DNA from 2 places in the Streptomyces sp. NPDC026377 genome. Region 1 is predicted to be linked to the other one. Evidence: riboswitches for the same ligand, from Rfam matches in the RefSeq annotation. Region 1 holds a riboswitch; the other holds the start of a gene.
What was found. Region 1 has a riboswitch for S-adenosylmethionine ahead of thrC (threonine synthase). Riboswitches for the same ligand answer to the same signal wherever they lie in the genome.
Positions count from the first base shown of each region.

Region 2: linked by a shared signal. The riboswitch ahead of ACZ4MU_RS11870 (aminotransferase class V-fold PLP-dependent enzyme) and the one ahead of thrC (threonine synthase) in region 1 are both predicted to bind S-adenosylmethionine.

Region 1 is NZ_JBVHPV010000001.1:429,298-436,166, reverse strand. Features, by position in the region: gene ACZ4MU_RS01795 (extracellular solute-binding protein) at 1-378, shown strand, start outside; gene ACZ4MU_RS01790 (DUF3263 domain-containing protein) at 500-751, shown strand; gene otsB (trehalose-phosphatase) at 812-1,654, shown strand; gene ACZ4MU_RS01780 (alpha,alpha-trehalose-phosphate synthase (UDP-forming)) at 1,799-3,184, opposite strand; gene ACZ4MU_RS01775 (glucosyl-3-phosphoglycerate synthase) at 3,308-4,255, opposite strand; SAM riboswitch class I at 4,445-4,572, shown strand; gene thrC (threonine synthase) at 4,566-5,906, shown strand; gene ACZ4MU_RS01765 (MoaD/ThiS family protein) at 5,943-6,221, shown strand; gene ACZ4MU_RS01760 (cold-shock protein) at 6,631-6,834, shown strand.
Region 2 is NZ_JBVHPV010000004.1:348,060-354,928, reverse strand. Features, by position in the region: gene qcrA (cytochrome bc1 complex Rieske iron-sulfur subunit) at 1-764, shown strand, start outside; gene qcrB (cytochrome bc1 complex cytochrome b subunit) at 761-2,389, shown strand; gene trpD (anthranilate phosphoribosyltransferase) at 2,523-3,587, shown strand; SAM riboswitch class IV at 3,674-3,791, shown strand; gene ACZ4MU_RS11870 (aminotransferase class V-fold PLP-dependent enzyme) at 4,022-5,434, shown strand; gene ACZ4MU_RS11865 (Lrp/AsnC family transcriptional regulator) at 5,671-5,952, opposite strand; gene ACZ4MU_RS11860 (rhomboid family intramembrane serine protease) at 5,949-6,692, opposite strand; gene ACZ4MU_RS11855 (hypothetical protein) at 6,869-6,869, shown strand, end outside.

The DNA of each region.
Region 1 (6,869 bases):
AAGGCCAAGGCCTCGATGGGCGTGGCCGACTGGATCATGGGCTTCAAGCAGAACGGGCACCGCGAGGAGATCGGCAAGTTCCTCGACTTCGCGTTCAACGACCAGAACGTGCTGGCCTTCGCCGACAAGTACGACCTGCTGCCCGCGACCCGTACGGCGTCGCAGGCCATGCAGAGCGACGGCAAGCACCCGGAGCTGAACGAGTTCCTGGCCGCGCTGCCCACCTCCGAGCTGCCGCCGGTCGGCAAGACCTCCTGGCCGAAGGTCAGCGAGACGATCAAGAAGCGGATCGGCGGGGCGGTGTCGCCCGAGGGCGATCCCCGGTCGGTGCTCGAAGGCATCGCGAAGGTCGCCACGGAGGCCGAGAACGCGGAGTAGGGCTGCCCGGGATTTGTCTGCGGGTGAGTGGTGGGTTGCTCGCGCGGTTCCCGGCGCCCCCAGAAGGTCCGCGGGCGGACCGGGCCCGGGCGGGTTGCCCGGCGGCGATACGTTGGGACGTATGACGGAACACGACGAGGGCGGGCGCGGGCTCGGGGAGCGGGCGCTGGCCGTGCTGGCCATCGAGCGGCGGTCCTGGACCGGTCCCGGCGCCAAGGAGCGGGCCGTGCGCGAGCGGCTGGGCATCTCGCCGACGCACTACTACCAGCTCCTCAACGCCCTGCTCGACGACGAGCGGGCGCTGGCCCACGACCCGGTCACGGTGAACCGGCTGCGCCGGGTGCGCGAGGCCCAGCGCGAGCGCCGGGGCTGACCGGCCCTCTTCCCCACCCCGGCATGGCTGTGGTCCGGGCCGCGCCGTTAGGGTCGTGGCATGGGCAGCCACACGCATTCTTTGCCGACTCCTGCCACGTCCGCCGGGCGCGAGGCGCTGGCCGCGATCCTGGCCGCGCCGGAGCGGGCCGCGATCGCGCTCGACTTCGACGGCACGCTCGCCGAGATCGTCGCCGACCCCGAACAGGCCCGGGCGCACCCCGGCGCGGTGTCCGCGCTCGCGGCGCTCGCCCCGAAGGTCGCCTCGGTCGCCGTGATCACCGGGCGCCCCGCCGGGGTGGCCGTACGGTACGGCGGGTTCGCGGGCGTCCCCGGTCTCGAGCACCTGGTGGTGCTGGGCCACTACGGGGCCGAGCGCTGGGACGCGGTGACCGGGACGGTCCACGCGCCCGCGCCGCACCCCGGCGTCACCGCCGCCCGGGCCGAGCTGCCCGGGGTCCTGGACACGCACGGGGCCTGGCGGGGCACCTGGATCGAGGAGAAGGGGCAGGCGGTCGCGGTCCACACCCGGCGCGCCTCGGACCCCCAGGCCGCGTACGCCGCCCTGCGCGACCCGCTCGCCGACCTCGCCGCCCGGCACGGCCTGATCCTGGAGCCCGGCCGGCTGGTCCTTGAGCTGCGGCCGCCGGGGATGGACAAGGGGGTGGCGCTGGCGGAGTACCTGCGGGAGGTGGACGCGGGGTCCGTGGTGTACGCGGGGGACGACCTCGGGGACCTGCCCGCGTTCGGGGCGGTCGAGAAGCTGCGCTCGGACGGGGTGCCGGGGCTGCTGGTGTGCAGTGGGGCCGGGGAGGTGCCGGAGCTCGCGGAGCGGGCGGATGTGCGGGTGGCGGGGCCGGCGTCGGTGGTGGAGTTCCTCTCGGCGCTGGCCGAGCGCCTGTAGGCGCCCCCACACCGCCCCTTCCCGAAACTCTCCGAGGGTGTCGTTCGTCCGCGGACCGTGGTGGGTTGCTCGCGCGGTTCCCCGCGCCCCTGGGCAGTCAGGGGCGCGGGGAACCGCGCGACCAGCCACCCACGGTCCGCGGAATCAGCGCCGCAGCTCCTCCAGCTGGTCCAGGAACCACCGCTGCGGCGGCAGCGCGGTCGCCGCGGCGGCCAGCCGCTTGGTGCGCGCCGCCCGCTCCTCCCGCCCCATGGACAGCGCCTCGTGCAGCGCGGACGCCGTCCCCGAGACGTCGTACGGGTTCACCCCCACCGCGTCCTCGCCCAGTTCCTCGTACGCCCCCGCCTCCCGCGACAACACCAGCGCGCACCCGGAGTCCGAGACCACCGGCACCTCCTTGGCGACCAGGTTCATGCCGTCCCGGATCGGGTTGACCAGCGCCACGTCGGCCAGCCGGTAGGCCGCCAGCGACCGGGCGAAGTCGTCCTTCACGTGCAGGACCACCGGGGTCCAGTCGTCCGTGCCGTACGCGTCGTTGATGGAGGCGGCCACCCGGGACACCTCCTCGGTGTACTTCCGGTACACCGCCAGGTCCTGCCGCGACGGGTAGGCGAAGGCGACGTGCACCACCCGCTCGCGCCACTCGGGGTGCTCCTCCAGGAGCTCGCGGTACGCCAGCATGCCCCGCACGATGTTCTTCGACAGCTCCGTGCGGTCCACCCGCACGATCGCGCGGCGGCCCGCGCCGATCTCCTCCCGCAGCGCGGCCATCCGCTCCTCGACGTCGCTCTCGTGCGAGCGGCGCCGCAGGAACTCCGCGTCCGCGCCGAGCCCGTGCACCCCGATCCGGGTGTCGCCCGTACCGCCGACGACGTCCGCGCAGCAGCGGGTGAACGCGTCGGCCCAGCGGTGGGTGAGGAAGCCGAGCCGGTCCGCGCCGAGCATCCCCTTCAGGAGCTGCTCGGCCACGTCGTCCGGGAGCATCCGGAAGTACTCGGGGGGCGCCCAGGGGGTGTGCGAGAAGTGGCCGATGCGCAGGTCTGGGCGGAGTTCGCGGAGCATGCCGGGGACCAGGGCCAGGTGGTAGTCCTGGACGACCACGGCCGCCCCGTCCGCAGCCTCGTCCGCAAGCGCCTGAGCGAAGGCCCCGTTGTACGTCTCGTACGCGGCCCACTGGCGCCGGAACTCGGCGTCGAAGGCCGGTTCCAGCGGTGTCTGGTAGAGCATGTGGTGGACGAACCACAGCACCGAGTTGGCGATGCCGTTGTAGGCGTCGGTGTGGACGGCGGCGTCGATGTCCAGCATCCGTACGCCCGGCTCGCCCACCCCGCGCCGCACGGCCTCCCGGTCGCCGTCGCCGAGCGCGGAGCACACCCACAGGGTGTCCGCCTCGGCGCCGATGGCGGAGAGGCCCGAGACCAGGCCGCCGCCGCCGCGGCGGGGTGTGAGGGTTCCGTCGGGGTCGAGGGTGTACGAGACCGGGCCGCGGTTGGACGCGACGAGGATCTGGGCAGCACGCGCGGGGACCATGGAGACGAACCTAGCCCGAAGCGGAATGCCTCAAACGTGCGAACAGCGTCACAGGCCCCTTTCAGGGCGCGCCCCGCTCACGCCGTCCCGCTCGTACCGGTCCCCGCTCACGCCGTCCCCCGTTCACGCCGCGCGATGCACCGCGTACTCCGAGATCTCGCGCATGGGCGGCCGTTCCTCGGTGTCCACCGCGTAGGTGCGCGGGACGAAGCCCTCCTCGGCGCGCTCGAACTGGGTCAGCGAGGGGCGGACCAAGTGGGCCCGGGAGAGGCGCAGTTGGGCCGTGCGGTAGATCGCCGCGGCCATCCGGCCGAGCGCCTGGCCGTCCTGGTGGCGGTGTTTGCGCACACCCACGTCGACCTGCGCCAGCGCGTCGAGCCCCACGGTGTGCAGCGCGTCGACGAGCAGACCCAGCTCCACTCCGTAACCGACGGGGAACGGCAGCCGCTCCAGGAGGGAGCGCCGGGCCGCGTACTCGCCGCCCAGCGGCTGGACGAAACCGGCCAGCTGCGGCCAGTGCAGATTGAGCAGCGGCCGGGCCACCAGTTCGGTGACGCGACCGCCTTGACCTGGGGAGTCGCCGAACGGCCGGTCGTACATCGCCTTGACGAGGTCCACGTCCGGATCGGTCAGGAGCGGGCCGACGATTCCCGAGACGAAGCCGGGGTCGAAGTCCCGCAGGTCCGCGTCGATGAAGCAGACGATGTCACCCGTGGTGACCAGCAGGGAGCGCCACAGGACCTCGCCCTTGCCGGGCAGCGCCGGTATCCGGGGCAGGATCGCGTCCCGGCGCACCACCCGGGCGCCCGCGGCGGACGCGACCTCGGCCGTGCGGTCGGTGGAGCCGGAGTCGACCACCACCAGCTCGTCCACCAGCGGCACGGCGGCGGTCATCAGCTCGCGGCGGATCGCGGTCACGATCTGCCCGACCGTGGCCTCCTCGTCCAGCGCCGGCAGGACCACGCTGACCGTGGTGCCCGTGCGGCGCTTGGCGGCCGTGATCGCGTCCAGCGGGCGGTCGGCCGCCGACCAGGAACGCCTGCTCAGCCAGCGTTCCACCTCTTCCAGCACGATCGGTGACCCCTCTGTGAGTGACGGTGCGAGCGGCGGCGCGGGTGCCGCGTGTGATCCATCTCGCGGTTCGGACGACTATCTCAAGCGTCCGGGCCTTCGGTTACAGTCTTGAACAACGCGGACGGCCCTCGCATGTCGGGGTCGCCGCGCGGACAAATGCCCGGGTCCCTGGACCCGGTGCCACAGCGCTCATCCAGAGGGACTGAGGGAACGGCCCGTTGAAGTCCCGGCAACCCTCCTGCCGACCGCGAGGTCACGGTGGGGAAGGTGCCAATTCCGTCTCATGGCGAAATGCGCCATGGGGAAGATGAGGAGAAAGGGCCTCGCCATCATGGCTGTGCACACCGCCGACGTAGCTGCCACCACCACCGCTGCCACCGCAAACGCCGCCACCTCCGTGGATCTCGGTCCCGCCGTCGCGCTTTCCTGCCGGGAATGCGGCGAGCGGTTCGACCTCGGCCCGATCTTCGCCTGCGCCCTGTGTTTCGGGCCGCTCGAAGTCGCGTACGACCTTCCGGCCGGTGATCCCGAAGCGCTTCGCAAGCGGATCGAAGCGGGCCCCGACAACATCTGGCGCTATGCGCCGCTGCTGCCCGTTCCGGCCAATGTGGCTGAAAAGCCCAACCTGAATCCCGGATTCACCAAGCTCGTCAAGGCCGACAACCTCGCCCGCGAGCTGGGCGTCACCGGCGGTCTCTACGTCAAGGACGACTCCGGCAACCCGACGCACTCCTTCAAGGACCGCGTCGTCGCCATCGCCGTAGAGGCCGCCCGCGCCTTCGGCTTCACCACGCTCTCCTGCTCCTCCACCGGCAACCTGGCGGGCGCGGTCGGTGCCGCCGCCGCCCGGGCGGGCCTGCGCTCGTGCGTCTTCATCCCGCACGACCTGGAGCAGGGCAAGGTCGTCATGGCCGCCGTGTACGGCGGTGAGCTGGTCGGCATCGAGGGCACCTACGACGACGTCAACCGCTTCTGCTCGGAGCTCATCGGCGACCCGCTCGGCGAGGGCTGGGGCTTCGTCAACGTGAACCTGCGCCCGTACTACGGCGAGGGCTCCAAGACGCTGGCGTACGAGATCTGCGAGCAGCTCGGCTGGCGGCTGCCCGACCAGATCGTCGTGCCGATCGCCTCCGGCTCCCAGCTCACGAAGATCGACAAGGGGCTCCAGGAGCTGATCCGGCTGGGACTCGTGGAGGACCGGCCGTACAAGATCTTCGGCGCCCAGGCCGAGGGCTGCTCGCCGGTGTCCACCGCCTTCAAGGCGGGCCACGACGTGGTCCGCCCGCAGAAGCCGGACACCATCGCCAAGTCCCTCGCCATCGGCAACCCGGCGGACGGCCCGTACGTCCTGGACATCGCCCGGCGCACCGGCGGCGCGGTGGAGGACGTCAACGACGAGCAGGTCGTGGAAGCGATCAAGCTGCTCGCCCGGACCGAGGGCATCTTCGCCGAGACGGCGGGCGGCGTGACGGTCGGTGTCACCCGCAAGCTCATCGAGGGCGGGCTTCTGGACCCGGCTCTGACTACTGTCGTCCTCAACACGGGTGACGGCCTCAAGACCCTGGACGCGGTGGCGCCGACCACCGGCCCGTCCGCGACCATCCGCCCGAGCCTGGACGCGTTCCGCGACGCCGGCCTGGCCGGCTGACTCCACCCAGCTCCCAGACGGAAGGCAGGAAGCCCCATGAGCGTCAACGTCCGCATCCCCACCATCCTCCGTACGTACACCGGCGGCAAGGCCGAGGTCGCGGCCGAGGGTGCCACCCTCGCCGAGGTCATCGCCGACCTGGAGAAGAACCACGCGGGGATCGCCGCCCGGGTCCTGGACGACCAGGGCAAGCTGCGCCGGTTCGTCAACGTGTACGTCAACGACGACGACGTCCGCTTCGAGCAGGGGCTCGAGACGGCCACGCCGGACGGCGCCGGGGTCTCGATCATTCCCGCCGTGGCGGGCGGCTGCTGAGCTACTCGGCGTTACCTGAATTGCCCCCTCCGCAAGCTAAGCGGAGGGGGCAATTCAGTGTGGTTCAGCGCGGTACAGTGGGGAAGTCCCCGTCGCCGCGCATGCCACGCGCATATGAGAACGCGACGAACGGCCGTCGAGATGCAGTCAAAGTGTTCGAGCATATTGCTCCCTAAGTGCGCTTTGCCCGGCCCGACTTGCCCCGTAATGCTGGAATAGGCGGCATTCCGCTCCCGGTCCGTGCCCGGAATTCTCGTCCGACTGACCTGTTGCAGAGGGCAGTTGGGCAGATACATTCAGCCGCGGTCGACGCGTTCCGGCGCACACCCTCTCCTGTCGGAGGGTGGAGATCTGACCCGGGTCCGCGAAGTGCGGTCCCGTGCAAGGGCCAGTAATAGGGGAGTTAGGCATGGCTCAGGGCACCGTCAAGTGGTTCAACGCGGAGAAGGGGTACGGCTTCATCGCGGTCGACGGTGGTGCGGATGTTTTCGTCCACTACAGCGCGATCCAGATGGACGGGTACCGCACCCTTGAAGAAGGTCAGCGAGTCGAGTTCGAGATCTCGCAGGGCCAGAAGGGTCCGCAGGCGGACATGGTCAAGCTCGCCGTCTGATCTCGGCGCGATCGGCCACCGACGCACACAGGCCC
Region 2 (6,869 bases), on a different contig from region 1:
CCCTGGGTCTGACCCTGGGTGTCGCGCTGTTCTGCATCGGCGCCGGCGCGGTCCACTGGGCCCGCACGCTGATGGCCGACGAGGAGATGTCGGACGAGCGTCACGAGATCGCCGCTCCGCCGGAGGTCCGCGAGAAGGTCATGCGGGACTGGGCGGACGGCGTCCGCGAGTCCGGCTTCGGCCGCCGCAAGCTGATCCGCAACACCATGTACGGCGCGCTGGCCATGGTGCCGCTCGCCGGTGTGGTGCTCCTGCGCGACCTGGGCACCCTGCCCGAGGACAAGCTGCGCAAGACGATGTGGGCCAAGGGCAAGGCCCTCATCAACATGAACACCAACGAGCCGCTGCGTCCCGAGGACGTCGCCGTCGGTTCGCTCACCTTCGCCAAGCCCGAGGGCCTGGAGGAGGACCAGCACGACTTCCAGACCCAGATCGCCAAGGCCGCCCTGATGATCGTCCGGCTCCAGCCGGAGAACATCAAGGACAAGCGCGAGCTGGAGTGGTCGCACCAGGGCATCGTGGCGTTCTCGAAGATCTGCACCCACGTCGGTTGCCCGATCAGCCTGTACGAGCAGCAGACCCACCACGTGCTCTGCCCGTGCCACCAGTCCACCTTCGACCTCTCCGACGGGGCCCGCGTCATCTTCGGCCCGGCCGGTCACGCTCTGCCGCAGCTGCGCATCGGCGTGAACAGCGAGGGTTACCTCGAAGCGCTCGGCGACTTCGAAGAGCCCGTCGGTCCTGCCTTCTGGGAGCGCGGATGAGCACCACCACGACCGACGAGCGCCGCGAGGCCGGCAACGGCGAGAAGTTCGCCGACTGGGCCGACGGCCGGCTGGGGATCTACACCCTGGCCAAGACCAACATGCGCAAGATCTTTCCGGACCACTGGTCCTTCATGCTCGGCGAGATCTGCATGTACACGTTCATCATCATCATCCTCACGGGTGTGTACCTGACACTGTTCTTCCACCCGAGCATGAACGAGGTCGTCTACGACGGCTCCTACGTTCCGCTCCAGGGCGTACAGATGTCCGAGGCGTTCAACTCGACCATGCACATCAGCTTCGATGTGCGCGGTGGTCTGCTGATCCGGCAGATCCACCACTGGGCGGCGCTGATCTTCCTCGCCGGCATGTTCGTGCACATGATGCGCGTCTTCTTCACGGGCGCGTTCCGCAAGCCGCGCGAGGTCAACTGGCTCTTCGGCTTCCTGCTGTTCTTCTGCGGCATGTTCACCGGCTTCACCGGCTACTCGCTCCCGGACGACCTGCTCTCGGGCACCGGCGTCCGGTTCATGGAGGGCGCCATCCTGGGCGTGCCGGTCGTCGGCACGTACCTGTCGTTCTTCATCTACGGCGGCGAGTTCCCCGGCGGCGACTTCGTGGCCCGGTTCTACTCGGTCCACATCCTGCTGCTGCCCGGCATCATGCTCGGCCTGATGATCACTCACCTGATCCTGGTCTTCTACCACAAGCACACCCAGTTCGCGGGCCCCGGCCGCACCAACAAGAACGTCGTGGGCGCGCCGCTGCTGCCCGTCTACACGGCCAAGGCCGGCGGCTTCTTCTTCCTGGTGTTCGGTGTCATCGCGGTCATCGCCGCGATCGCCTCGATCAACCCGATCTGGGAGATCGGCCCCTACCGCCCGGACCAGGTGTCGACCGGCGCCCAGCCCGACTGGTACATGGGCTTCGCCGAAGGCCTCATCCGAGTGATGCCGGGCTGGGAGATCAACCTGTGGGGCCACACGCTGGTCCTCGGTGTGTTCATCCCGCTGGTGATCTTCCCGCTGGTGCTCTTCGCGATCGCGGCCTACCCGTTCATCGAGGCCTGGATCACCAAGGACACCCGCGAGCACCACATCGCCGACCGTCCGCGCAACGCTCCCGTCCGCACCGGTATCGGTGTGGCGTGGGTGACCGCGTACATGGTGATGCTGGTCGGTGGTGGCAACGACCTGTGGGCGACCAACTTCAACCTGTCGCTCAACGCCATCACCTGGTTCGTCCGGATCGCGTTCTTCGTCGGCCCGGTCGTCGCGTTCATCGTCACCAAGCGGATCTGCCTGGGCCTGCAGCGCCGGGACGCCGAGAAGGTGCTGCACGGTCGCGAGACCGGCATCATCAAGCGGCTGCCGCACGGTGAGTTCGTCGAGGTCCACGAGCCGCTCGACGCGGGCCAGCTCTACAAGCTCACCGCACACGAGCAGACCCGTCCGGCCGAGCTGCCGGCCGCCGTCGACGAGAACGGTGTCAAGCGCAAGGTCTCCCGTATGGAGAAGCTGCGCGTCAAGCTCCACAAGGGTTACTTCGGCGAGCAGAGCCAGATCGCCAAGCCGACCGCCGAGGAGTACGAGGAGATCACCAGCGGCCACGGCCACCACTGATCCCCTCCCAGCGCACCGCTGTACGCCACACAGCACGGGGCCCCGTCCACGCGATGGACGGGGCCCTTCGCCGTCCCCGGGGCTGGATAGGGTGTTCCCATTCCCCATCCGTCGGTGGACCCAGGAGTGGACCATGAACGTTGTGACCCCGGCAGGCGGCGACAGCGTGGCGGCCTACTCCTGGCCGGGCGTACTGGAAGCCCTGCTCAGCGGCACCGACCAGAGCGCCGAGGCGACCGCCTGGGCGATGGACTCGATCATGCGCGGCGAGGCGACCGACGCGCAGATCGCCGGTTTCGCGGTGGCCCTGCGGGCCAAGGGCGAGACGGTCGCCGAGATCACCGGCATGGTCCGCGCGATGTACGAGCACGCCAATCTGATCGAGGTGCCCGGTCGGACCGTCGACATCGTCGGCACCGGCGGCGACGGCGCCAAGACCGTCAACATCTCCACCATGTCCGCCATCGTGGTCGCGGGCACCGGAGCCAAGGTCGTCAAGCACGGCAACCGGGCCGCCTCCTCCGCCAGCGGCGCCTCCGACGTCCTGGAGAAGCTCGGCGTCAACCTCGACCTCACGCCCCGCCAGGTGGTCCAGGTCGCCGAGGAGGCGGGCGTCACCTTCTGCTTCGCGGTCAAGTTCCACCCCGCCCTGCGGTACGTCGCCGCCGCCCGCCGCGAGCTCGGCATCCGCACCACCTTCAACTTCCTCGGCCCGCTCACCAACCCCGCCCGGGTGAAGGCCCAGGCCACCGGGGTCGCGGACGCGCGGATGGCGCCGATCGTGGCCGGGGTGCTCGCCGAACGCGGCTCCTCCGCGCTGGTGTTCCGGGGCGACGACGGCATGGACGAGCTGACGACCACCGCGACCTCCCGGGTCTGGGTGGTACGGGACGGGGCCGTGCGCGAGGAGGCGTTCGACCCCAGGGACGCGGGCATCGACCTGGTGCCGGTCCAGGCGCTGCGCGGGGCCGACGCCTCGTACAACGCGGACGTCGCCCGGCGGCTGCTGGCCGGGGAGACCGGGCCGGTACGGGACGCGGTGCTGCTCAACTCGGCGGCGGCGCTCGTCGCGCTGGACCCGGGGCCGGGCGGCCTGGTCGAGCAGATCCGGGACGGGATCGCCCGGGCGGCCGAGTCGGTGGACTCCGGATCGGCGAGACGGGCCCTGGAGCGGTGGGTGGCCGCCAGCAACGCCTAGCCCCCTCCCGCGTGTGACGTGAGGCGCGGTCCGGATGCCGGACCGCGCCTTGCGCGTACGCGAACGTATGGCAGGATGCTTTCCAAGGTCATGAGTGACAGCGACTACGGCCCCGGCCCGCTGTCCGGCAACCCTCCGTCCGTGGCGGGGTGCCCCGGGTGAAGACCAGGCCGCAGGCAGCGAGGTCGGCGGCAAGCGCGGACCCCTGCGCACCCGTTCTCCGGGTGGCGCGCCCCTGGGGTCCTGGTCCTCGAGGGAGCAGTCTCGTGAGCAAGCGAATGCGATAGGGCCTTCGGCCCCTTCTTCTGTACATCTCCGTACGCCTTCTCCGCGTACGTCGAGGTCACCCCCCGTGCGTCCGGCGCCGTCGGCCGGTCCGCCGCGCCCCGGGGGTTCCACAGCCGATTCGCCTTGTCCCGCCGGGAGATACCGCCATGTCCGCATACGCGTCCACGTCCGCCCTCACCCCCACCTCCTCCGCTGTCGCCCCGTCCCCGGCCCCGTCCGAGGAGCCCTGCTGCGCGGCGCCGCTGCCGGTGCTCGGCCGGGACGTCACCGTGCCGCTGGTCACCGGCGGCGAAGTGACGTACGCGGCCCTCGACTACGCGGCGAGCGCCCCCGCCCTCCAGCGGGTGTGGGACGACGTGGCCGCCTACGCGCCCTACTACGGCAGCGTGCACCGGGGCGCCGGCTACCTCTCGCAGCTCTCCACCGACCTGTTCGAGAAGAGCCGGGAGACGGTGGCCGAGTTCCTCGACTGCCGCCCCGGCGACCAGGTCGTCTTCACCCGTTCGACGACGGACTCGCTGAACCTGCTGGCCCGGGTGCTCCCGGCCGACTGCGAGGTCTTCGTCTTCGAGACCGAGCACCACGCGTCGCTGCTGCCGTGGCGGGACGCCCGGGTGACCTACCTCGACGCGCCGCGTACGCCCGAGCAGGCGGTGGCGACGCTGGAGCGGGCGCTGGCCGACCGCGACCCCTACGGTCCGGCCCTCGTCTGCGTCACCGGTGCCTCCAACGTCACCGGGGAGCTCTGGCCGGTGCGGGAGCTGACGGCGGCGGCGCACGCGCACGGGGCGCGGGTCGTGCTCGACGCGGCGCAGCTGGCGCCGCACCACCCCGTCTCCGTACGGGAGTCGGACGTCGACTGGATCGCCTTCTCCGGGCACAAGCTGTACGCGCCGTTCGGAGCGGGGGTGCTCGCCGGGCGCGCGGACTGGTTCCAGGAGTCCGAGCCGTACCTCGCCGGGGGCGGGGCGTCCCGTACGGTCGCGCGGCGCGCGGACGGCGGGGTGGACGTCGAGTGGCACACCACGGCCGCCCGCCACGAGGCCGGTTCGCCGAACGTGATCGGCGTGTACGCCATCGCGTCCGCCTGCAAGGCGCTGACCGAGGCGGGTTTCGACGCCCTGGTGGAGCGGGAGCGGCACCTGATCGCGAAGGTGCGCGAGGGGCTGGCGGCGGTTCCGGAGGTTCGGGTGCTGTCCCTCTTCGGCGACGACGCGCCGAGGGTCGGGGTGATCTCGTTCGTCGTGGACGGCTGGAACAGCTCGCACTTCGCGGCGGCGCTGTCGGCGGAGTACGGGATCGGGGTGCGGGACGGTCTGTTCTGCGCGCACCCGCTGGTGCGGACGCTGCTGGGCGGGCAGCCGCAGGAGCAGGGGGAGTGCGGGGCGCCGGAGGGGGAGCCGGGGGAGCGGTCGCTGAACGCGATCCGGGTGAGCTTCGGGGCCGGGACGCCGGATGAGCATGTGGAGCGCTTTGTGGGGGCGGTGCGGGAGTTGGTGGCGGAGGGGGCGAAGTGGGGGTACCGGGTGGAGGGTGGCCGCTGCGTCCCGGCGAAGTGACGCCCCGGGGCTGCGCCCCGGCCCCCTCCGGGGGCTGCGCCCCACCCCCTTTTCCGTCCGTGGACCGTGGTGGGCTGGTCGCGCAGTTCCCCGCGCCCATCAAATGCCGCTGCGCGGCATCCCCGGGGCGCCCCGAAGGGGCGCTCTGGGGGCGCGGGGAACTGCGCACCAGCCCAGCACGACCCGCGGCCACAGATGGGCGGAGGCACAAGACCCGGTTGCCGCCCGCTCAAGGGCTACGCGTCGAGGCCGATCGCGAACGCCGCCTCCAGGTCGTGCTGGGAGTAGGTCCGGAACGCCACATGCGTGTCCGTCACCTCCACGCCCGGAATCTTGCTGATCCGCCCGGGGATGATGTCCGCGAGATCGTCGTGGCGGGCCACCCGGACCAGCGCGATCAAGTCGTAGGTACCGGTCACCGAGTACACCTCGCTGACGTTCTCCAGCGACGCGATCGACTCCGCGATCTCGGGAATCCGGTCCACGCTGGTCTTGATGAGCACGATCGCGGTGATCACGGCTGGTTCTCTCCCTCGGTGGCGGCCGGCGCGGACGGCTTCGGCCGTTGCGGTCGTTTCACTCTAGCCGTCCCGCGGAACCGGACCCAGGCGTAGAGAAAGCCCAGGCCGAAGCCGACGAGATGGGCCAGGTAGGCCACTCCGGGACCGGCCGGAGCCGCCCGTACGGCCAGCCACTGGAGCACGAACCAGAACACCAGCACCGGCGCCGCCGGGAAGCGCAGCGGCAGGAAGAAGAGGAAGGGGAAGAGGCTGGTGACCCGCGCGCGGGGAAAGAGGTGGAGGAAGGCGCCCAGGACACCGGAGATCGCCCCCGACGCCCCCACCAGCGTCTGCTCGGACGCCGCGTGCGCCACCGCGTACCCGAGCAGGGCGAGGTAGCCCGCGCCGAGGTAGAACAGCGCGAAGCCGAGCCTGCCCATGCGCTCCTCGGCCATCACGCCGAAGACGTAGAGGAAGAGCATGTTCCCCAGCAGGTGCAGCCAGTTGCCGTGCACGAAGAGCGCCGTGAGGGGGGTGAGGAGCGCGCCGGGGTCACCGGCCGTGAGTTCGTTCGGGATGACACCCCACCGGGCGAAATACGCGCTCTGGGCGGCGAGCAGCGCGTCCCCCGTCCCGTACGAGGGGTTGAGGCCCGAGACGGGGCTGACGAGGAAGACCAGGCAGCAGGCCGCCAGCACGGCGTAGGTGACCGTCGGACCCCGTACCACCGCCACCCGGACGGCGCTCGGCTTGATCATGGACAGAGCATGGCGCACCGGGACCGAACGGTACAGACCGCCTCGCCGTGCCGGGGGGTACCCGGTAGGCCGTAGGGTTACGGGCAGTACATCCGCAGTTCGACGGCGCACCGCGAGATCCTGGATCACGGCTTCGACACGAATGACCCCGCGAAGCGGAAAGAGGACGGCACCACA